DNA from 4 places in the Thioalkalivibrio sp. XN279 genome. Region 1 is predicted to be linked to each of the others. Evidence: riboswitches for the same ligand, from Rfam matches in the RefSeq annotation. Region 1 holds a riboswitch; each other region holds the start of a gene.

What was found. A riboswitch is a leader RNA that binds a small molecule or an ion and turns the genes downstream of it on or off. The one in region 1 is predicted to bind cyclic di-GMP.
Region 2: another riboswitch for cyclic di-GMP. It lies ahead of G8346_RS04505 (hypothetical protein); the one in region 1 lies ahead of G8346_RS10185 (putative Ig domain-containing protein).
Region 3: another riboswitch for cyclic di-GMP. It lies ahead of G8346_RS04115 (hypothetical protein); the one in region 1 lies ahead of G8346_RS10185 (putative Ig domain-containing protein).
Region 4: another riboswitch for cyclic di-GMP. It lies ahead of G8346_RS04550 (SdrD B-like domain-containing protein); the one in region 1 lies ahead of G8346_RS10185 (putative Ig domain-containing protein).

The regions. Positions count from the first base shown of each region.
Region 1 covers NZ_JAANBD010000028.1:109,090-114,457, reverse strand. Annotated here, with positions in the region: gene G8346_RS14645 (PEP-CTERM sorting domain-containing protein) at 1-131, opposite strand, end outside; gene G8346_RS10185 (putative Ig domain-containing protein) at 570-2,432, opposite strand; cyclic di-GMP riboswitch class I at 2,607-2,694, opposite strand; cyclic di-GMP riboswitch class I at 2,848-2,933, opposite strand; gene G8346_RS10180 (PEP-CTERM sorting domain-containing protein) at 3,111-3,716, opposite strand; gene galE (UDP-glucose 4-epimerase GalE) at 4,197-5,183, opposite strand.
Region 2 covers NZ_JAANBD010000023.1:308,004-313,371, forward strand. Annotated here, with positions in the region: rRNA gene G8346_RS04490 (23S ribosomal RNA) at 1-1,032, shown strand, start outside; rRNA gene rrf (5S ribosomal RNA) at 1,162-1,277, shown strand; cyclic di-GMP riboswitch class I at 1,393-1,480, shown strand; gene G8346_RS04500 (hypothetical protein) at 1,554-1,934, shown strand; cyclic di-GMP riboswitch class I at 2,044-2,130, shown strand; gene G8346_RS04505 (hypothetical protein) at 2,206-2,793, shown strand; gene G8346_RS04510 (lipopolysaccharide assembly protein LapB) at 2,800-4,674, shown strand; gene G8346_RS04515 (tetratricopeptide repeat protein) at 4,671-5,368, shown strand, end outside.
Region 3 covers NZ_JAANBD010000023.1:243,574-248,941, reverse strand. Annotated here, with positions in the region: gene G8346_RS04120 (MFS transporter) at 1-1,646, shown strand, start outside; gene G8346_RS04115 (hypothetical protein) at 1,874-3,457, opposite strand; cyclic di-GMP riboswitch class I at 3,513-3,594, opposite strand; gene G8346_RS04110 (hypothetical protein) at 3,725-4,546, shown strand; gene G8346_RS04105 (HEPN domain-containing protein) at 4,569-5,243, opposite strand; gene G8346_RS04100 (hypothetical protein) at 5,274-5,368, opposite strand, start outside.
Region 4 covers NZ_JAANBD010000023.1:317,291-322,658, forward strand. Annotated here, with positions in the region: gene G8346_RS04530 (MotA/TolQ/ExbB proton channel family protein) at 1-158, shown strand, start outside; gene G8346_RS04535 (biopolymer transporter ExbD) at 162-659, shown strand; gene G8346_RS04540 (biopolymer transporter ExbD) at 656-1,159, shown strand; gene G8346_RS15080 (AgmX/PglI C-terminal domain-containing protein) at 1,169-2,572, shown strand; cyclic di-GMP riboswitch class I at 2,634-2,722, shown strand; gene G8346_RS04550 (SdrD B-like domain-containing protein) at 2,804-5,368, shown strand, end outside.

The DNA of each region.
Region 1 (5,368 bases):
GTCACGCCGTTGTTGATGTCGTTCGGGCCGTTGGTGGTGGTGGAGTTGAGGTCCACGATGACCGCGGCGTGTGCGGCCGATGCGGCGAACGTCAGTGCGCAGGCGATTCCCAGGGTGCGAAGGCTCTTCATTTCCATTGTCTCCAGCTTGATTCGGGCTCGGGGCGTGCCGATGAATTTGGTTTCTGGGTAGGGAACTGCAGGGATCGTGCCAACCGGCGAGTAGCCACAAAACCCAGGCATTCCCGGGGTCTTGAGCCGGCTGTCGGAATGCGTTTGTCAGGTTGCCCGACGGCCCCGATTCGGCCCCGAGCGCGCTACCGAAACGAAACCGGCGCGCGACTTGTGACGGGCGTCACGTGTCCTGCGCGGGTTCCGCGTTTCGGGACGCCGGCAGGGCGCTGCGGGGCGTTTCGCGTATGTAAGACCCCTCGACATGACATAGGTCACAATCACTTACGGGGGTCTGACCCCCGTAAGTGCATTAAAAAACGGGCCGCTTGCGCGGCCCGTCGAAGGGAACCCGCCTTGCGGCGGTTGCACTGCTCCCGGAACTGGGAAGTTGTCCTGTTATCCGATCGTCTTGCTCGCCACGGCCGACTTGGCGCTTTCCAGGCCGGCGGTGTCGGTCGCCGTCACGGCGAAGTACCAGGTGCCGGCCGGCAGGTCGTCGATCTGGTGGCTCGTCAGCGAACCGTCGACGCGCACCGACTGGCTGAGGTTGCTGCTGCTGGTGCCGTAATAGATGGTGAAGTGGCCGACGCCCTCGAGCGGCGTGCCGTCTTCGCGCTCGGTCGGCGCGGTCCAGCTGAGCTTGGCGAAGCCGGTCGCCGGCGGCGGGGCCTCGCTCACCACCAGGTCGAAGGCCGGCAGGCTCACGCTCTGCTGCCCGTCGGTGACGCTGATGATGATGTGCAGGTGCGTGCCGACGTTGCTCGAGCTCGGCGTGCCGGACAGGCGGCCGGTGTTGCTGTCGAAGCTCAGCCAGGCCGGCTTGTTGCTCACCGAGAAAGTCAGGGCGTCGCCATCCGGGTCGGAGGCGGTGGGCTGGAAGCTCCATGCCGTGCCGACTTCGACGCTGGTGCCCGGCGTGCCGGAGATGGTCGGCGGGTTGTTCGCCGGTGCCGGCGTCGGATTCGGATCAGGCTCAGGAGCCGGTTCCGGGTCGGGCTCTGGGGCCGGGTCGCCAGGATCCGTGGGGTCGCCCGGATCGGTCGGATCGGTGGACTCGTTCGGGTCCGGCTCGGGCTCGGTATTGTTCGTTGGGGCTTCGCTGCGGCCGGCGGCATTGATGGCGCTCAGCTGGGTCTCGTCGGCATAGGCCGCGTCGAGCGTCGCCACTTCCAGCACAGTGTCGATCTCGGCGGGCAGGGCGGCGGCCAGGTCGGCGGGCAGCGCGCCAGGCGCCACGGCCTGCAGCACGACGATGGTCTCGTCGATACGCGGGTCGTCGCTCAGCACCTTCGCGGCCCGCAGCGAGCGCATCGCCTGCTCGAGGGCGGAGGCGGGGATGGCAACGTTCGCGCTGTTGTTTGCGGCGGGGGTATCGGGACGCACCTGCTGGATGGCACTGTCCATCGCCGTCGTCGCATCGTAACCGTACACGTGCAGCCGATTGGTCATGGCCTGCAGCAGCACGGCGGCGCTCGCCACGTTCGCCACCGCGGCCGTGCGGGCGTCGACGCCCGAGGCGCCCTGGCCGTCGATCCAGCCGTCGACCAGGTCGGCGGCGAGGCGGTCCACCACGGTGTCGCCGTCGATGTTGGCGCCGGTGACGACCATGGCGTCGCGAGTGCGGCGTATCATTTCGCCAAGCGTTTCGCTGGTCTTGACGATGACGTGGACGTTGTTCTCGTCAATCGGGGTTTCCGCGGGATCCGGGACGATCGCAGCGTCGAGGCCGAAGCCGTAGCGCTTGACCACGGCCTCTCGGGCCGTCGCTACGTTGGTGTCGTTGAGACCGCCGGCGCGTTGGGCGGCGCCGAAGATCAGCGTGGTGAAGGGGTTCAGGTTGCTGACGGTGCGGTTGTTCGGGCGCGAGATCGCGGTCACGAGCCGGAAGTCCGGCGCCATGCCGGTCACCAGGTCGATGCCCTGGTCCGCTTCTATTGTCAGCGCGTAGTCTTTGCCGCGCGCCTTGATGACGATGTCGTAATCGGCGGTGGAGCTGCTTTCGGTCTCCAGCAGCAACTGCCCGGAGCTGGAGCGGGCCCGCATGCGTGCGCCCACGATCGGCCCATCGCCGACGCTGCCGGTGACGCGGGTCTCGTAAATCTCGTCGGGGTTCACGCCCGACGGCGGCGGGTTGGCAACGGAGGAAATGAGGCTGCCAGTCCCGCCGCCGTCCTCACCGCCGCAACCAACGACGGTCATCAGGAGAGAGACGGCCAGCGCGCCGAGCGCTGATTTTACATGTTCGGTCCGAATAGCCATGGCGAAACCTCGCTTCGCAACATGGCCACGGAAAAGTTCAACTCACGGGAGGCAGTGCAGTGCGTATGGCGTAGCGTCGTGCTGCGCCGGCGAGAACGCGCCGGGCTTGGAAAGTGGCTGCTGAACCGTTGCCGGTGTGTCAGCCTCAATTGTGTGCCGATTCTTTCCATGATTCCTGGCAGCCCCGCTATCGTAGGATTTGGAGTCCCTTAGACCGGTGGCTTTGCGTCCTCACCTTTCGGTGAGTTTGCCTTTTTCAGTGGCCCCTACTTCTGTTGTCTTCACAGATCCCGTCGCCGGGTCTTACCGACACAGGGCAAACCGCCTCGAGGCGTGGTCCTTGGGCGGCGTCTGTGCAGGGGGTTGCCTGGGGAGTCGAGGGCGCCGGGGGGAGGGGAGTGTGGCGGCACCTCAGCTTGGCAACCCCGCTGTCGTAGGACTTCGTCCCTTAGACCGGTGGCTTTGCGTCCCCACCTTTCGGCGGGTTTGCCCTTGTCAGCGAGGGTGAAAGTAGCAGAGCGGCGCGCCGAAAAGCAAAGGTTTTTCGTGACCCGCGTCACGGTTCCTGCATTTATCGGGTGGTTTGGGGGGTCTGACCCCCGAAAGTTATTGAAAGGCAAAGAGAAGCGCCTCCAGGGATTTCCTGGAGGCGCTTGTGGTTCGTCTCGAATCTTGAGCCTAGGTGGCTCGACGACGCAGTAGCGCGACGCCCACCAGCCCTAATCCCAGCAGCGCCAACGGCGCCGGCTCGCTCACCGGCACGTCCACGCCGCGGATGAAGGCGGAGATGTGGGAGTAATCGCCCTTGAAGCTGTTGTAGAACCCTTCGATGTCGAGGGTGAGGCCGCTCCAGTAGTAGGCCACATACTCGTTCAACGGCGGGCTATTCTCGTCCGGCTGCTTCACCATGAGCGCGAAATCGACCGTGCCGGAGTAAATGGATACCAGCGAGAAGAAATAATCCCAGTCCTCGTCGTCAGATATGCCGGCGCTCAGCGTGAAGCCCGGCACCACTTCGTCATACCCCGTCTTCTGGTCGTATTTGCCGACGAACAGGAGCGGGTCGCCCGCGCCCTGGAAGAGGCCATTGACGGCGCTGGTCTCGGAGGCGACGGAATCGTTGCTGAGCGTCCCGATCGCGCATGAATCGGGCATCTCAGTATTGGCCTTCGCGCCTGGCGTCCCATCACATGAGATCGGGCTCAAGGCGCCCAGCGCGTGGCCGGAAAGCAGCAGCGCCACGCCCGCGAGCATGCATTGAAAGATCATCGTCCTGGTTTTCATGAAGTGACCCTCCGGTCTGTCCTTTAACCGCGGGTCGGAGCGTTTGTTATTCGAGATTGGAAACTCCAGCCCTCACCAGGAGAGATGCATATCGCATGCCAGCTTTGCTGGTCGCGCCAGGGAGAAAAAACCGGTTTTCAAACAATTGCTTGGACACAGGGTCTCAGGCGCGGCCCGAGGCGTGGGATGAGGGCGTCAAATTTATTGACGTGGGTTATGCGAGGAGGTCCGTACGCAGGCTTGGGGCCAGGGTGATGCGCCCGGTCTCGGCGCGCGATGACAGAGAACAAAAAACATTTAAATAAGTAGGTTATGAGTAATACCTAGAAAAATTGTTAATTTTTTTTTGGCGCAAATGCCCTTGGGTAAGCGGCATCCGCTGCCGGAAGTTATGTCAAGTTTACCGACATGATCGGAAAGGCCCGGCTGAGGGCGTGCAGGGTGGCCGGGACGGTCGGGATTCTGTATATGGCTGTGGCTTCAACGCCCGTACTTCGGCGCACGCTCCCAGGCCAGCGACGACGACACGATGCGGTCCAGGTCGTCGTGCTGCGGCGTCCAGCCGAACAGCTCGCGGATGCGGCGGGCGTCGGCGACCAGGGTCGGCGGGTCGCCGGCGCGGCGCTCGGCCTCGCGCACCTGTAGTGGCTCGCCCGTGATCCGTTCGAAGGCCTGTACCACCTCGCGCACGCTGTAGCCGTGCCCGTAGCCGCAGTTGAGTACCTGCGATGCGCCGCCGTCGCGCAGCCAGGCGAGGGCGTCGAGATGGGCGGTGGCGAGGTCCTCGACATGGATGTAATCGCGCACGCCGGTGCCGTCGGGCGTGTCGTAATCGGTGCCGAAGATGGTGAGCGCCTCGCGCTTGCCGGTGGCGACTTCGGCGGCGACCTTGATGAGCAGCGTGGCCTGCGGCGTCGACTGGCCGATGCGTCCTTCGGGGTCTGACCCCGCAACGTTGAAATAGCGCAGGGCGACGTAGCGCGGGCCGCCCGCCGCGGCCAGGTCGCGCAGCATCCACTCGCTCATGAGCTTGGAGGTGCCGTAGGGGTTGATCGGCGCGTTGGGGGAATCCTCGCGGGCGATCCCGCCCGGCGGCATGCCGTACACCGCGGCGGTGGAGGAGAACACGATGTGCTTCACGCCGGCTTCGGATGCGCACTGCAAGAGGTTGCGCGTGGCGCAGGTGTTGTTGCGGTAGTACTTGAGCGGGTCGGATACGGATTCCGGCACGATGGTGTGCGCCGCGAAGTGCATGATGGTGTCGATCTCGTGCTCGGCGAGGACTTTCTGCACCAGCTCGCGGTCGCCAGTGTCGCCGACGATGAGCTCGCCGTGCGTCACGGCCGCGGCGAACCCGGTGGAGAGGTTGTCCAGGGTGACGACGCGTTCGCCGGCGTCGCCGAGCTGGCGCACGACATGGCTGCCGATGTAACCGGCACCGCCGGTGACGAGGATTCCGTTGGCCATCGGGGAGACTCTTCCGTGTGGTTTTAGCGCCGCGATCATACCCCTTTCGGGGTCTGACCCCGGTAAGCATATGTTTTATTTGTGAAACAGGTCGCAAATGGGGGCATTCGGGCGGCCTGGGCGCGCGAAAACCGCCATTGAAGGCACGGGGCCGAATTCCGAGTACAATGCGCCGCCGCGCTTAC
Region 2 (5,368 bases), on a different contig from region 1:
CCGAAGCTCTTGATCGAAGCCCCGGTAAACGGCGGCCGTAACTATAACGGTCCTAAGGTAGCGAAATTCCTTGTCGGGTAAGTTCCGACCTGCACGAATGGCGTAACGATGGCCACACTGTCTCCACCCGAGACTCAGTGAAATTGAATTCGCTGTGAAGATGCAGCGTTCCCGCGGCTAGACGGAAAGACCCCGTGAACCTTTACTACAGCTTTGCACTGAATTTTGAGCACGCTTGTGTAGGATAGCTGGGAGGCTTTGAAGCTGGGACGCCAGTCCTGGTGGAGCCGCCCTTGAAATACCAGCCTGGCTTGCTTGGAGTTCTAACCTAGATCCGTTATCCGGATCAGGGACAGTGTATGGTGGGTAGTTTGACTGGGGCGGTCTCCTCCCAAAGAGTAACGGAGGAGCACAAAGGTACCCTCAGCGCGGTCGGACATCGCGCATTGCGTGCAAGGGCATAAGGGTGCTTGACTGCGAGACAGACACGTCGAGCAGGTGCGAAAGCAGGTCCTAGTGATCCGGTGGTTCCATATGGAAGGGCCATCGCTCAACGGATAAAAGGTACTCCGGGGATAACAGGCTGATTCCTCCCAAGAGTCCACATCGACGGGGGAGTTTGGCACCTCGATGTCGGCTCATCACATCCTGGGGCTGTAGCAGGTCCCAAGGGTATGGCTGTTCGCCATTTAAAGTGGTACGCGAGCTGGGTTCAGAACGTCGTGAGACAGTTCGGTCCCTATCTGCCGTGGGCGTTGGAAAATTGAAGGGATCTGCTCCTAGTACGAGAGGACCGGAGTGGACGTACCTCTGGTGTTCCGGTTGTCACGCCAGTGGCACTGCCGGGTAGCTATGTACGGAAGGGATAACCGCTGAAGGCATCTAAGCGGGAAGCCCACCCTGAGATAAGTTTTCCCTGGGGACTCGATCCCCCTGAAGGGCCCTCGTAGACTACGAGGTTGATAGGTCGGGTGTGTAAGCGCAGCAATGTGTTTAGCTAACCGATACTAATTGCCCGTGAGGCTTGACCATATAACACCCAAGCATTCAGGGTGTTGGTGCTCCTTGAACTTATGCGTCGCCTTGGAGCGACGACGTCAAAACTTTCCGATTTCGCGGCGCCCGGCTTTGACGGCGGGGCGCGATACGTGAACCAGTTTGCCTGGCGGCATTAGCGAGCGGGAACCACCCGATCCCATTCCGAACTCGGAAGTGAAAACGCTCAGCGCCGATGGTAGTGCGGGGTTTCCCCGTGTGAGAGTAGGTCACTGCCAGGCACCTAAAACAAAACCCCCGGTCTCGCTCGAGGCCGGGGGTTTTTCTTTTTGCGCGCGAAACTGTGAGCTGGCGCACATTAATCCGGCGCTTTGCAGGGGCAAAGTCGAGGCCAGGTTCAGACAAGGGCAAACCCACCGAAAGGTGGCGACGCAAAGTCTCCGGTCTAACGGGCGCATCGCCCCACGACAGCGGGACCGCCGGAATCACGGCCGCCATGGCTGTTCTTTATCCTCCCGGCGAAGCGTGCGCGCATCGGGTGGCGGGAGTGGACAGCGATGAGCAAATTCGAAACGACTTTCCTTTCTCGCGTCTCCGGCAATCGCGCCTGGACCGTTTTCCTTGCCCTCTGTTGCGTGCTCGCCGGGCTGTGGTCGCAACAGGCCGCGGCGGCGGAGGGCGCCGAGTTCGCCCCGTTGCACACGCGCCCGGTAGCGATGGCGGACGTCGACATCCGGCGGCACGTGCCGGGTGCGTCGCGTACCGACGCGTTCCCCGCCGCAGAGGCCGGGCAGAGCGACAGCGCCGGCCTGTATCGCCAGGTCAGCCGGAATTTCAAGTTCGGCTTGCGCTACACGCGCGCCGTCTTCTCGCTCGCTCCGGCCGAGGCGCTGGCGGACGACCACTACGTGTTCCTGAATCTCGTCGGCATGCTCTGAGCGGCGCCGCGATGGCGGTCGCCCGGCCGCGCAAGTTCAATTTTCACAGCAGAATTGTGATGGCGCGCACGCTTTTCGCGCCATAAATCGGGCGATAGTCGCAACACGATTTAGATAAAGGCAAACCCATCGAAAGGTGGGGACGCAAAGTCACCGGTCTAAAGGGCTTCTGCCCCATGACAGCGGGACCGCCGAAATCCAGTCCGTGTATTGGCCTTCTCCGGTCCCTGGTGGCTTTGCCCTTTCACCTGGTGGTGTAACGAGGGCGGCCATGACTTCAAGCTCCAGCATTCCCTGCTGCAACAGGCTCGGCGCTTGCCGATTCCCCGGCCTGCACCTGGCGCGGCTGTTTGCCCTGGTCCTCCTGTGCTGGGCCGGGCTCGCCACGGCCGCGGCGCCCGAGATCTCCCGCGAACAGATGAAAGGACTGGACGAGCAGGTCCAGGAGATCAAGGCGGACGTGCTGGCGATCGCCGCCGAGCTGAGCCAGCTCGAGGAGCGCCTGCTGTTTCCGTCCAGCACCCAGCTTTCCGTGTTCGTCTCGCTGGAGGAGGGCGCCTCTTACCGCCTGGACGCGGTCGAAGTGCAGCTCGCCGGCCGGCCGGTGGCGCATCACATCTACAGCTTCAAGGAACTCGAGGCGTTGCAGAAGGGCGGCGTGCAGCGCCTGTTCACCGGCAACCTGCCGAGCGGTGAGCACGAGCTTGTGGTGACGGTCAGCGGCAAGCTGCGCAGCGGCGCCGATTTCCGGCGCAGCGAGAACTTCAAGTTCACCAAGGGCGTCGAGCCCAAGATGGTGGCCATCAGTCTCGGCCAGCCCGACGGCGACGGCATCGGCGTCGCGCTGGGAAACTGGTAGTTCGTGATGCGACGACTCACATGGTTGCTCGCAGCCGGCCTGGCGACCTGCCCGGTCGCCGGCGCGGCGGAGCAGCTGCGTGACCCGTACTTCGGAGAAGCGCTGTATTACGCGCACCAGGAGCGCTATCTCGACGCCCTGGAGCGGCTCGACACCGAGCTGGCACAGCACTATCGCGTCGATGAGCCCGAGCTCGACAGCCTGCACTATCATGTCGGCCGCGCGGAGTTCTCGGTCGGCGACTTCGAGCTGCACTACCGGATGCATCACCGCGCTGGCCGCGCCATCCGCGCCGTGCTGGAAGGCGACGTGGACGAGGCGGTGCGCAACGAGGCCGCCTTCCGCCTGGCGCGCATCCACTTCCAGAAAGACCAGCCGGAAGACGCGCTGTTCGCGCTGGAGCGGATTTCCGGCGTCGTCCCGGACGAGATCAGCGCAGACGTCGAGTTCCTCCGTGCCAACGTCTACCTGGCGCTCGGCCGCCCCGGCGAGGCGGCCGAAGTGTTGCGCGAGCTGCAGGACGCCAAGGGCCTGGAGGCATTCAGCGCCTACAACCTCGGCATCGCGCTGTTGCAGGACGGGCAGGAGCGTGAAGCCATGGCGCAGCTCGACCGGGCCGGCAAGCTGCAGGGACTGGACCAGGCCGGGCTTGCGATGCGCGACAAGGCCAACTTCGTGCGCGGTGCGCTGCTGCTCGAGTCTGAAGACTACGGCTCAGCACAGGCCGCGCTCGAGCGCGTGCGGCTGGAAGGCCCGTTCTCGAACCAGGCCTTGCTCGGGGCCGGCTGGGCGCACGTTTCCGCTGAGAACTTCGAACGGGCGCTGGTGCCGCTGGCCATGCTCGCCGAGCGCGAGGTCACCGACGCCGCAGTGCAGGAGGCGATCCTGGCGCTGCCCTACGCCTACAGCCGGCTGAACGTCCACGGCCGGGCGGCGCTGCTCTACGGCGAGGCCGTGGAGATTTTCGGCCAGGAGCTGGACAAGGTGGACGCATCCATTCGCAGCATTCGCGAGGGCAGGTTCCTCGCGGCGCTGGTGCGCGAGGAAATACGCCTCAACAAGGACTGGGTGATCCGTTTGCGCTCGCTGCCCGAGACGCCGGAGACCTTTTACCTCGCGACCCTGATGGCCTCGCATGATTTCCAGACGGCCCTGCAGAATTACCTGGATCTCGAGGACCTGCGCAAGCGGCTGGTCTCCTGGGAGCGCAGCTTCGACGCCTTCGAGGACGTGATCGCGCAGCGCCACGCCTACTTCGAGCCGATCCTGCCCGAGCTGGATCGCCAGTTCCGCGAGCTCGACTCACAGATCCGCTTGCGCCAGGCCCAGCGCGCCGGCATCGATCGGCGACTGCAAGCCATGCTGACTGCGCCGCGACCGGACTACCTGGCGACCGCCGACGAGCGCGTCGCCCTCGAGACCCTGCGTGAACTCGCCCAGCGGCTGGGGGCGGCGGACTCGCCCGAGGAAGCAGCCTTGCGCGCGCGCCTGGAGCGCCTCGAGGGGCTGCTGCAATGGGAGCTCGAGACCCGTTACCACGAGCGCTTTACCCAGGCGCACGAGAACCTGGCGGCGCTGAACGAGGTCGTCGTCGCCATGGAGGCGCAATACCAGTCCTTCGTGCGTGCCCGGCAGGCTGCGATGCACAGCTACATCGGTTACGACGAGCAGATCTCCAGGTTGCGTCGGCGCGTGAGCGGGGTCCTGGAGCAGTTGCAGGTGCTCATGGCGCGCCAGGGGCACATGCTCGAGCGCGTGGCAGTGGCCGAGCTTGACCTGCGCCGGCAGCGGCTCGAGGCCTACCAGAACGAGGCCCGTTACGCCTTTGCCGACAGCTTCGACCGCGCTACCAAGGCCCAGGCCGCGGAGGACCAGGGATGACACGCCGCGTCGCCATGCTGCTGGCGGTCGCGCCACTGGCGCTCACGGCCTGTGCCACGGATCCCGACCGCCGCACGCTGGCCGAGTTGAGGTCCGTCGCGGCGGACGTGCAGGAAGTCCAGGTGACTGACGGCCTGGACCGGGCCATGGCCGGTTATCGAGCGTATCTCGAGGAAACGCCGGAGTCGGCGCGCACGCCCGAGGCCATGCGGCGCCTGGCGGACCTGCAGATCGAGCGGGACTTCGGCATTCTCGGCGACGGCACGCCGGTGGAGCTGCCGGCGCCCGAGCCGCGCGCCGACGTGTCTGCGTCGCGCCGCAGTAACGACGAGGCCGGCGCCGTGCAGGGCATGGCCGACCTGTCCGAGCCCGAGGACGATTTCCAGCAGCGCGCCGCCGGTGAGCAGGCGGTCGCCGCGACCGGCACAGCCGACGCTCCGGCATTGCCTGCGGGCGCGAGTGCTGGCGAGGGACAACCCGCGGGGCCGAGCGAGGCGATCGAGCTTTACCAGCGCATCCTCGCCACCTACCCCTACTACCCGCACAACGACCAGGTGCTCTACCAGATGTCGCGCGCCTACGACGAAATCGGCATGACCGAGGACGCGATGCGGGTGATGGAACGGCTGATCGCCGAGTACCCGGATTCGCGTTATATCGACGAAGTGCAGTTCCGGCGCGGCGAGTATTTCTT
Region 3 (5,368 bases), on a different contig from region 1:
CACAGGGCATTCCCTACGGGCTGATGAACATCGCCGTGCCGGCGTGGCTGGCCAGCCAGGGGGTCGGGGCGGGCCAGATCGCCTCCTTCCTGGCCGTCATCATCCTGCCCTGGGCCTTCAAGCTGTTGTCCGGGCCGCTGATGGACCGCTACCAGTTCCTGCCGATGGGCCGGCGGCGGCCCTGGGTGCTGGGCGCACAGCTCGGCATGACGCTGTCGTTTTTCGGTCTCATCTTCGTCGACAACCCGGTCGAACAGGTCGGCCTGCTGACGGTGCTCGGTCTCCTCATCAACGTGTTCGCGGCCACGCAGGATGTCGCCGTCGACGGCATGGCGATCGAGGTCACGCCGGTCGATGAACAGGGCCGCCTGAACGGCTTCATGGTGTTCGGCAAGGCCATCGGCTGGGCAGTGACGTCGGCTGTCAGCGGAATGATGCTGGTCACGTTCGGCATGGGCGTGACCGCGCTTGTCGCGGCCGCCGTGCAGGCCGTTATTTTGCTCGGCTTCATGATGACCGTGGAGCATCGCGGTGAGCGCCGCCTGCCGTGGAGCGCCGGCGCGGCGATGTCCGAGCGGCGTGCGGCCGCTTCGTTCGCGGACGTATTCAAGGGGCTGAACGCGGTGCTGTGGTCCCGGGTCAGCCTGGTCCTGATGGCGATCATGCTTTTCGACGGTTTCATCAGCGGCTACGGCCATGCCCTGATGCCGATCGCGGCCATCAACCTGTTCGGCTTTACGACGCCGGAATGGTCGCAGCTTGTTGCGGTGATGGGGCTGGCGGGTGCCGCCGTGGCCCTGGCGCTGGGTCCCATGATCGATCGCTTCGGTGCGAAGCGAATGCTGATCCTGACGGTCTCGCTGGTGGCGATTCACGCCATCCTGCTCGCCCAGACCCAGTTTCTGTGGGAGAACACGACTTACGTCAGGACCATGCTGGCCGCCTGGGTGTTGCTCGGGCCGGTGACGATGGTGTGCATGATCGCGCTGGCGATGGCCATTTGCTCCAGCGCGAATTCGGCCACCCAGTTCGCCATCTACATGTCGGTGGCCAACCTAGGCGCCGCAGCCGGCTCGAAGGCCTACGGCATGATTGCCGAGCAGACCTCGTACGTCGAAGCCTACCTGCTGCTTGGCGCCATCACGGTGACGATGATCTTCATCACCCTGTTCCATCGTCACCGGCCGGCGGAACCGGCCGGCCGCAAGCGGGCGCCGAGTTACACCGTGGGCATGGGCGCCGGCGGGTCGGGCATGTATTTTTCCGGCGCAATGCGCTGCCCGAAGTGCCGCGCCGACATGGAACAGGTGATGATCGACAACACCGAGGTCGATCGGTGTTTCTCCTGTCACGGCCTGTGGTTCGACGACGGCGAGCTCAGCAAGCTGCGTACCCGGGAGGCGGCTGCCGCGCTCGACATCGGCGACATCAAGACGGGCAAGAAACAGAACCAGGTCGACAACTACCGCTGCCCGCGCTGCGCCGGACCGATGCATCGCATGGTCGACCCCGGGCAACCGCACATCTGGTTCGAGCAGTGCGGTTCCTGTCGCGGTTCGTTCTTCGACGCCGGCGAGCTGACCGACCTGGTGACCGTATCCGTGGCGGATTTCTTCAAGCGGTTTGTGACGCCGGAGCGGCGTTGAAGGCGCGCCGCGGCTTCCAGGCTGCGGGAGGCGAAGGGATTGGAATCCCTTGGTGTCGGCGCATAGCCGATCTGGAGGTCTTGGGTCGGGGAACCCCGGTTAAAGCGCGCCGTCATGCCGCCCCAGACAAGCGGGATTAAGAATAAGAAAGGGAGGCCGCCCGTTAAGACGACCTCCCTTGAGCTAGGACAATAATCTGCAATCCCGAGATCGCAGGTTCACGTGCCTTAGTTGGCTAAGCACACTTTGTTCGTTGTCCAGGTTCCGGTAGCAGCGTTCACATTATCGGTCGTGTTCACTTCCTTAAACGAAAGAGTGTCCTCCCCGATCAGGTCGAAGGCGGGATACCAAGTGTATCCATTCGGATATACCGCCTTGAAACTGACGTAGGTGATATCGCCATCTGCATTGAGCGTGTAGTTGAAATCGCTGAGTGTCTCTTCGAAGCCTGGAGTGGAACCGATAAATTGACCCGTGCCCCCAAGGTTTCCGTCAATGTCAAATCCGAGCTTGAATGAATGCTTGTAACCAGCATTGCTATTGACGCTGGTAACCGTAATCTCATACTCGGTGTTGCAGGGCTCGTAGGTGAACCACATGCCCCAGTTGCCACGGGTATTGAAACGGCCACCATCCGCCCATGCAGTCTCATAATCAGGAATGAACAACTTGCCGCTCGCCAGGTCGGCGAAGCCAGCGGCAACCAGCGACAACGGCGTCTTGATCCCAGTCAGGGCATCAATTTCAGAGAAAATTCCACTCGCGTGGTTTGCGCCGTAAAGCGTGCCATTCGAGCCAAACGCGAGCTGCTGATCCAACGCGTTTGCACCGTCAATCTTTGCAAACTCACCGGTAGTCAGATCGATGGTGAAGAAGAACTGCGGCGCGATGCGGGTACTTCCGTAAAGCATGCCTTCGCTGGAAATTGCGAAGTCCCCAAAGGTGAAATCAGCAGGTTCCCCAAAGCTATCCCAGGCGGTCGTGCCCTCACACAATTCCACATCGAATCGGACAAGCGTGTTTGTGCCCTCTGCGATGTAGTAGTACGCGCCGTCATACCATGCGGCACCCACAACCGAGCCGGGGAGATCCATCTCACACGCCCTGCCATACAGCCCCGTATCGAGGACGTAGTACCAGAGCGGAGAAGATGTCGTGTTCACACTCGGAGGTGCAGTGAAGTAGAGCGTATTGGCGTCTGGGTCGTAAGCCAGTCCGTTAGAGTATCCAGTGCCGTTCTCGAGCATCGTGCCATCGAAAGATTGGAGCAGAGTCAGGACGCCACCGACGGCGTCGATCTCATACAGCCCCTTTGCGCCACCACCGGTGCGAGTACCATAGATGACTGCCTCCGACTGACCAGCTACCTCGTTGCTGATCACGGCATGGGCAGCGACATACAGCGTGTCATTGGTGATTTCTCCCAGGCTGTCAGTCGGGATGCAAGTGTTCCATGCTGGAACCCCTCCCAATTGATCGTCGCCGTATGGAAACTGCCCTGGGACTGGATTGGCATAATACGGTTCGCCGAGGCGCTTATTCTCACGCGTCAGCGGGAAAGCCTCCGTGGCACCCACGTAGAGATGGGTCTCGTGAATGAGCCAGCCTTCTCCAAGCGCTTCGGCGCTCAATTCATAACTCACGCAAACCTGATCGGAATCGTGGGTCACACTAAGGGTGCCGACATCGACATCCTGGCTGGCATAAAGTGTCCGGGTGGCGCCATCTGCCAGGGCAGTGTTGGTTAAAGATCCTGCGAGCAACACAACAGCGCAAGCAGATGAGGCTAGTGCGGGTCTAATGATTTTCATGGCGTTGCTTCCTCCATTGAAGCGTCCTGAGCATCGTCAGTTACCTAACGCCTGGTTCGGCAGCCCGGCCGTCTTCCATGACGGGGAGACCCGAGGCTTTGCGACCCTACCTCGCGGCAGGTGTGCCATTTCGGTCAGACCATTTCTGGTACTTTTGGACCATACTCAGTCCGATTTGCAATTCAAGTAGATATTTAACATAACGCCATAGGGGTTTTCCGCAGCCTTCCCTTACGGCGTTGGCGCACTTCATAAGGAGTTGAAATTATGCGATCACCAGCAGGTCAAGTCCGGGCCCGGCAACGCGAATGGGCCCGCTCACAGGGGGTCGCGTTCGACGATCAAGGCTATACGCTCAACCTTGAGGACAACTTGTACGTGCCTCTTTCGAATGCGTCGATGAAGGAGTTCGAACAAGGCGACGGGGCGGAGCTTCCGCGTGACGGTGAGCGAGGAAAGATGCAGGCCCTGCACTCTTCTTCGGCTCTGGCCTGCAATGTCTTCGAGTACTGGCGCCAGCGTGATCCGGCGCCGCTTGCCGAGGCACTCGGTTTGACGGAAAGCATCGCGGAGATCAGGTTCGAGCAGAAATATCGAACAGGGCTGCCCGGCAATGCGCCGAACCTGGATGTCATCCTTGCGCTGACCTCCGGGCGCATCATCGCGATCGAATCGAAGTTCCTCGAGCCCTATGGCAGGCACCCCGCCCAGTTCAACCCCAAGTATTTTGAGGGCGGACGAGCATATTGGAAATCGGCGGGCCTGAAGTGTTGCCAGGATCTGGCGCATCAGATCCAAGGCGCAGAGAGGAATTTCCGCTGGCTCCACGCTCAACAGCTATTGAAGCATGCGTTGGGTCTTGCGCGGTCCGGGCACGAATGGGCTCTGTGGTACGCCTGGCATGAAGTCGAAGGCACCCAAGGCGCCGAACATGCCGCAGAGGCTGCTAAATTTGGCGAAATGCTGGATCTTGACGGCATCGGCTTCCGCTCGATGACTTACCAAGACATGTTCATGCGAATCCGAGCCGTCTGCACCACGCAGCATCAACCGTACCTGGACTACCTCGGTAACAGGTATTTCGCCTGAGGAGCGCGCAAGCGCTCGCTCCTCACTCCACCACCGGATAACACGCCTCGCCCCACACACCCTGCGCGTTCTCCATCATCAGGTGGATGACTATCGGCACCACGTCACCGAGGATGTTGGCGCCGTCGCGGATCTGGTCGCGGTTGACGCGGCTGTTCCAGGTGGCGCCGCCGTGCAGGACCTGGTTGCGCAGCACGTAGAGCCGCTCGAAGGTGGCGGCGAACAGCTTCTTGGTGCGCCCCTCGCCCAGCGCCCGACGCGCGGAGGACCGGCTGCGGTCGAAGCGCTCCTGCCACTCCGCTTCACTGATATAGCCGTTCACATGATCCCAGAACGGCTGGTAGACGAAGCGGTTGTCCAAGAGGAGCCGGATGGGGCCCGGGTAACGCTTCCACACCAGTTCGTAGAGCAGCTTCTCCCGATCGGCGTCGATGAGCCGGTCGAGGAAGGTGAGCAAGAGCCGCGTCTCCGAGAAGTCCCGCCGGCGCGGGAACTCCTGGGCGTAGGCGGCGTTGAACGCAAGCCACAGGAAGATGAACCGGGCATCGTGGTCCTCCGGTTCCTGCTGGGCGCGGTATAGCCAGCTCAGGGCGCGGTGGACACGCAGGCCCAGGGATTCGGGGAAGGCGTGGCGCAGCTCGCGCTGGCGGGCCTTGAGCGATACGAAACTGAACTGCCCCCGCGCGGACGTGTTCATAGTGACGACCTCAAGCGCTTGGAATTCAGTCTAGCCGAGCGGCCGGTCTGCCAGCAGCCGGCGGATCTCATCCAGCGCTTCGCTCATCTTCCTGGCGTGCTGCTCGATCGCTACGAGCACGGCAG
Region 4 (5,368 bases), on a different contig from region 1:
ACACCACCGCCTTCGGCCTCATGGTTGCCATCCCGCTGCTCGTCACGCACGCCGTGCTGACAGCCAAGACCGGCGCCATCGTGGACAGCCTGGAGATGGCCTCGGTGAAAGCGCTGAACGTCATTTCCGCCAAGGCCAAGCGGGTCGCGGAGGCGTAGGAAATGGCCAGGAGACACCACTACAGGCGGCGCATGAACGAGCCGGCCGAGTTGGACATGACCACCTTTCTCAACCTGATGGTGGTGTTGGTGCCGTTTCTGCTGATCACGGCCGTGTTCTCGCGTATCACCATCGTCGAGCTGAGCCTGCCCAGCAGCGCCAGTGCGCCGGCGCCGACCGCCCCGGCATTCCGCGTCGAGGTGATCGTGCGCGAGACCGGCCTCGAGATCACCAACGGCCAGGTCGTGATCGCCGCCATGCCGAAAGCCGAGGACGAGGACTACGACCTGTCGCAACTCGGCGAGTATCTCGTCGCTCTCAAGCGCGAGTATCCCGACAAGGAAGAGGCCTCCGTGCTGCTGGAGCCGGACATCGCCTATGACCACCTGATACGGGTCATGGACGTGGTGCGCAGCGTGGAACTGCCGCCGGAAGGGGAAGCGCTGGAGCCGCTGCGCGTGGCCCTGTTCCCCGACATCGCCATTGGAGACGCGCCATGAAGAACAGTCGCCGGGTGAAACGCATGTCGCGCAACCGGACCAGGATCACCAAGATGAACCTGACCTCGCTCATGGACGTGTTCACCATCCTGGTATTTTTCCTGCTGGTGAATTCCGCCTCCAGCGAGGTGCTGGACACGCCGAAGCAGATCAAGCTGCCGGAGTCGGTGGTGGAGTCGAAGCCGCGCGAGACCGTGGTGATCTTCATCAGTCCCGAGCAGGTGACGGTGCAGGGCCAGCCGGTGGCCCTGGTCGCCGACATTCTCCAGATGGAAGGCCAGGACATCGCACCGATCGCCGACCGCCTCGCCGCGCTCGACCAGAACGTGGTCGGGCTGCGCACGCGGGTGGTGGCGGAAAGCCAGGAGATCACCATCCTGGCGGACAAGCTGGTGCCGTTCAGCGTCATCAAGAAAGTGATGTCCACCTGCACCAGCCAGGGCTACGGCCGCATTTCCCTCGCCGTGATGCAGAAAGGCCACCAGGCCGCACAAATCTAGAGTGACACCGTGAACGTTGAAGCCACCCTCGATCAAGCCGCCCTGGACGCCGAGTTCGCCCAGGCGCGGGAGCGGCTGGATGCACTCGACCGGGACTTGCGCGCCGTCGATGCTGAGCTGGAAAGCTTGTCCGCCGACCATGAACGCTTCCTGCTGCTGCAGACCGCCTGCACGGCGCTCGGCAAGCTCGGGGAGCTGGGCGCCGCGGAACTGTTCTGGGGTGAGCAGTTCGCGGGAGAGAAGAGCGCGCAGCACCTGAGGCGTGTCGGCGCGCGGGTGGATGCCTTCCAACGCCAGTGGGGCGAGGTGGAGGCACGCCGCGAGGCCGTGATCGAGCAGATCCGGCAGGTTGAGGAACAGGTCGAGATCATCGAGGAGTCGCTGTTCCAGGCGCAGCAGGCCGAGGAACGGCGCAAGCTCGAGTGGATCATAGAGCGCGAGATCGACGCGCTGCCGGCGCGCCGTGCGGTGATGCCGTGGGCGCGCGGCGGCGAGGACGACCGTCGCCTGCGCAAGGCGCTGGGCACTTCGCTGCTGGCGGCGCTGGTGCTCGGGCTGATCCTGCCGTTGGTGGATCTCCCCCTGCCGCCGCTCGGCGAACCGATCGAAGTGCCGGAACGGCTGGCGCGCCTGGTCGAGCAGCGGCGCCCGCCGCCGCCACCACCGGTGCGCGAGGAGCCGCAGCCGGAGGTGCCCGAGCCGGTGGTGGAGGAAACGCCGCAGCCGACGGAAGAAGAGCCGGTGGTGGCGCAGGCGCCGACGCCGCAGCCGACGCCGCAGCCCGAGCCGAACACGCGGCAACGCGCGGAGTCCGCGGGCATCCTCGCCTTCCGCGAAAAATTCTCCGGCCTGGCCGACAGCCGTCCCTCCGCGCAGCTCGGCGCCGACGCGCGCATCAGCGGTGCGGGCGAGGAGGCGGCAGGCCCGGCGCAACGCTCCATGGTCACCACCCAGGCGCCGGGCTCGAGCGGGGGCATCAATCTTGCCTCGCTGAGCCGTGGCGGCGGTGGTGGCGGCGGCGGCTCGCTGGCCGGCGTCCAGGTGACCCGGGCCACCAGCTCGATCGGCGGCGGCGGCGCCGGCCGGCCCACGGCCGGTGGTGGCGGCGGCGGCGCGACAGCGTCCCGCACGGACGAAGAGATCCAGATCGTCTTCGATCGCCACAAGGCATCGCTGTACCGGCTTTACAACCGCGAGCTGCGCCGGGATCCGACCCTGCGCGGGCAGATGGTGCTGCGCATTCGCATCGAGCCGGATGGCCGGGTCTCGCTGTGCGAGTTGCAGTCCACGGACATGAATGCGCCGGAGCTCTCGGCGCAGGTGCTGGAACGGGTCGGCACCTTCAACTTCGGCGCCAAGGATGTACCGCCGGTGAACATTCTCTACCCGATCGATTTCCTGCCAGCGACCTGAGTCAGCGGCAGCTGTACAGGCACGACCACCGACAAGACCACAGACACGACACTCGACACGATTCAGACAAAGGCAAACCCACCGAAAGGTGGCGACGCAAAGTCACCGGTCTAACGGGCTCCCTGGCCCCATGACAGCGGGACCGCCGGAATCCAGCCCTGCCACGGGCTGTCTCCCTCGGTTCGCACCGGCGCTGCGATCGCCATACCCCAGGTGGAACGAGGGCACGCAATGATCCCCGAACGGGCAATACAAGCGCGAGCGCGCAGCGGCAGGACGGTGGTCCGACTGCTGGCCGCAGCAATGCTGCTGCTGGTGTCGCTGCCCGCGCTGGCGGTGAATTGCCTGGATGCGCCTTATTTCGGAGTGATAGACGGCAACTTCGTGGCGCCGCCCAGCCAGATCCAGGTCGACGGCAACTGCACCGTCAGGAATTTCCCGGCCTCCAACCCGCTGACCACGAACTTCAGTTTCCTGACGCAACCGGGCCAGACGCAGGAACGCTGGCTGGTGGTGTTCGACAACGTCGTGCACCTCGGCAACATGTCCTGCAACGCCACGCACGAGCACAAGATCTGGTTCACCAACGGCTCCTCCAGCAGGATCCGCGCGAACTGCCAGAACCTGCTCATCCCCGTCGAGAAGATCGACAAGCAGAACCCTGCGGGCCAGGTCACCGCCGCGATCGGCGCGCCGTTCACCTACCGCCTGGTCATCCCGGTGCTGTTCGACCCGGCCACGGGCAACGTCATCAACTTCGCCGGCTCGCCGAACCAGCTGCACGGCATCACCATCTGGGACGATCTCAACGAGACCGGCGCCGACCTGACCTACCTCAGCCACGAGGCTTACTGGCTGGAGAGCGGCGCCGAAGTGCCGCACACCTTCTCCAATACCGACGGCCTGCTCACTTTCGTCATCGACCCGGTCATTCCCGCCGAGACCCAGATGGTCATCGACATCACGGTGGTGCTCGACGACTCGCCGGCGAACGTGATCGGCACGCAGTTCATCAACACCGCCAAGTGGCAGTTCGGTCGGCTCATCGACGGCGTGTTCTACCAGCCGCTGCCGGGCGAGTGGGGCGTCACGCCGCCCATGACGATCGCGGGGCCCGACCTGGTGGTCGACAAGACCGGCCCGGCGACCCTGAACCTCGGCGAGCTGGGAGAGTTCGTCCTCGACGTCCGCAATATCGGGAACAGCGACGCCTGGAACACCAGGCTGGCAGACCAGCTGCCCGACGGCGCGAGCGGTGGCATGTGCGACTTTGCGCCTGTCGTCCAGAGCGCGCAGGTATTCGCCGCCGACGGCGTCACGCCGGTGCCCGGCAAGGGCCCGCTGGTCCAAGGGACGGATTACTTCCTCAGCTTCAGCAGCGCTCCGGCCTGCGAGCTGGAGCTCGAGATCCTCACGCCGGCCGGCGTCATCGGCGCCGGCGAGCGCCTGGTCGTCCGCTACCAGGGCAGGATCGACAGCGACACCCAGGACGGCATAGCGCTGACCAATGTCGCCGGTGCGGTCGAATGGTTCCATGGCGCCCCGGGCAGCCCCTCGCGCTACCAGTTCACGCGCGAGCTGACCGACGGCACCGTCGGCGTGGTCGACCACGAGGATGCCCATACCGTCACGGTGGCGCTGTCGGGGCTGTTCTTCGAGAAGTCGGTGGCCAACCTGAGCACCGGCACGAACCCGGCCGGGACGGCCCGGCCGGGCGACGTGCTGCGCTACACCCTGCGCCTGCGGACCCTCGACGACGCGCTCGAGAATCTCACCTTCCGCGACGACCTCGGGTCGCTCAACACGCTGCCGGTGTTCGTGCCGGGCTCGCTGGCGCTGGTGCCCGGCAGCATCCCGCCGGGCGCCGACACCTCGAACACCAACCCGGCCGGCGGAACCAACGGCGCCGGCCTGCTCGATATCCGCAACCTGCAATTGCCTGCGGGCGGCGCGATCCAGGTCCAGTTCGATATCACCCTGCGGCCGGAGCTCAGCGACGGCGACGTGGCCCTGAACCAGGCCGAGCTCATCTTTGGCGGCAGCCAGCTGGCCCTCAGCGACGATCCGAACATCAACGGCCCCGCCGATCCGGCGGTGCCGGGCGACGAGGACCCGACGCGGGTGGTGATCGAGACCGATCCGCCGCAGGGCCTGGCGAAGGCCAACACCCAGGCCACGGCCGCCATCGGCGAGCGCTTCAGCTATCGCGTCACGGTGCCTGCCGTGCCGCATGCCACGGCGGTGTACGACGCGCGCATCATCGACGACCTGTCGGCCTCGGCCGCCGACCTGCGCTTCGTCGGCGTCAGCAAGGTCTCCGGCTCGGGGGCGTGGACGCCGGTGAACACCGGCACCGACACCGCCCTGGTGATCGAGGACCCGGTGAACGGGATCGACATCCCGGCCGGCGAGCAGGCGGTCATCGAGATCACCGTCGAGCTGCTGGACACCGCCGCCAACGTGGCCGGCCTCGCTTTCACCAATACCGCGTCCTACACCTACAACCTGCGCAACGACGATCCCGGCAGCGTCCGTCCCGGCGATCCCGGCACCACGGAGCCGATGACCATCGTCGAGCCGCAGCTCACGCTCGAGAAGAGCGGCCCGACACGCATGGTGCCGAACGGCGCGCCCGCCGATTTCACGCTCGACGTGCACAACACCGGCACCTCGCCGGCGTACCGCCTGACCCTCATCGACCGCTTGCCCGATACGGCCGGTGGCGGCATGTGCGACGTTGCGCCCGCCGCACTCACGCTGCAGCTGTTCCAGGCGGACGGGGTGACGCCGGTGGCG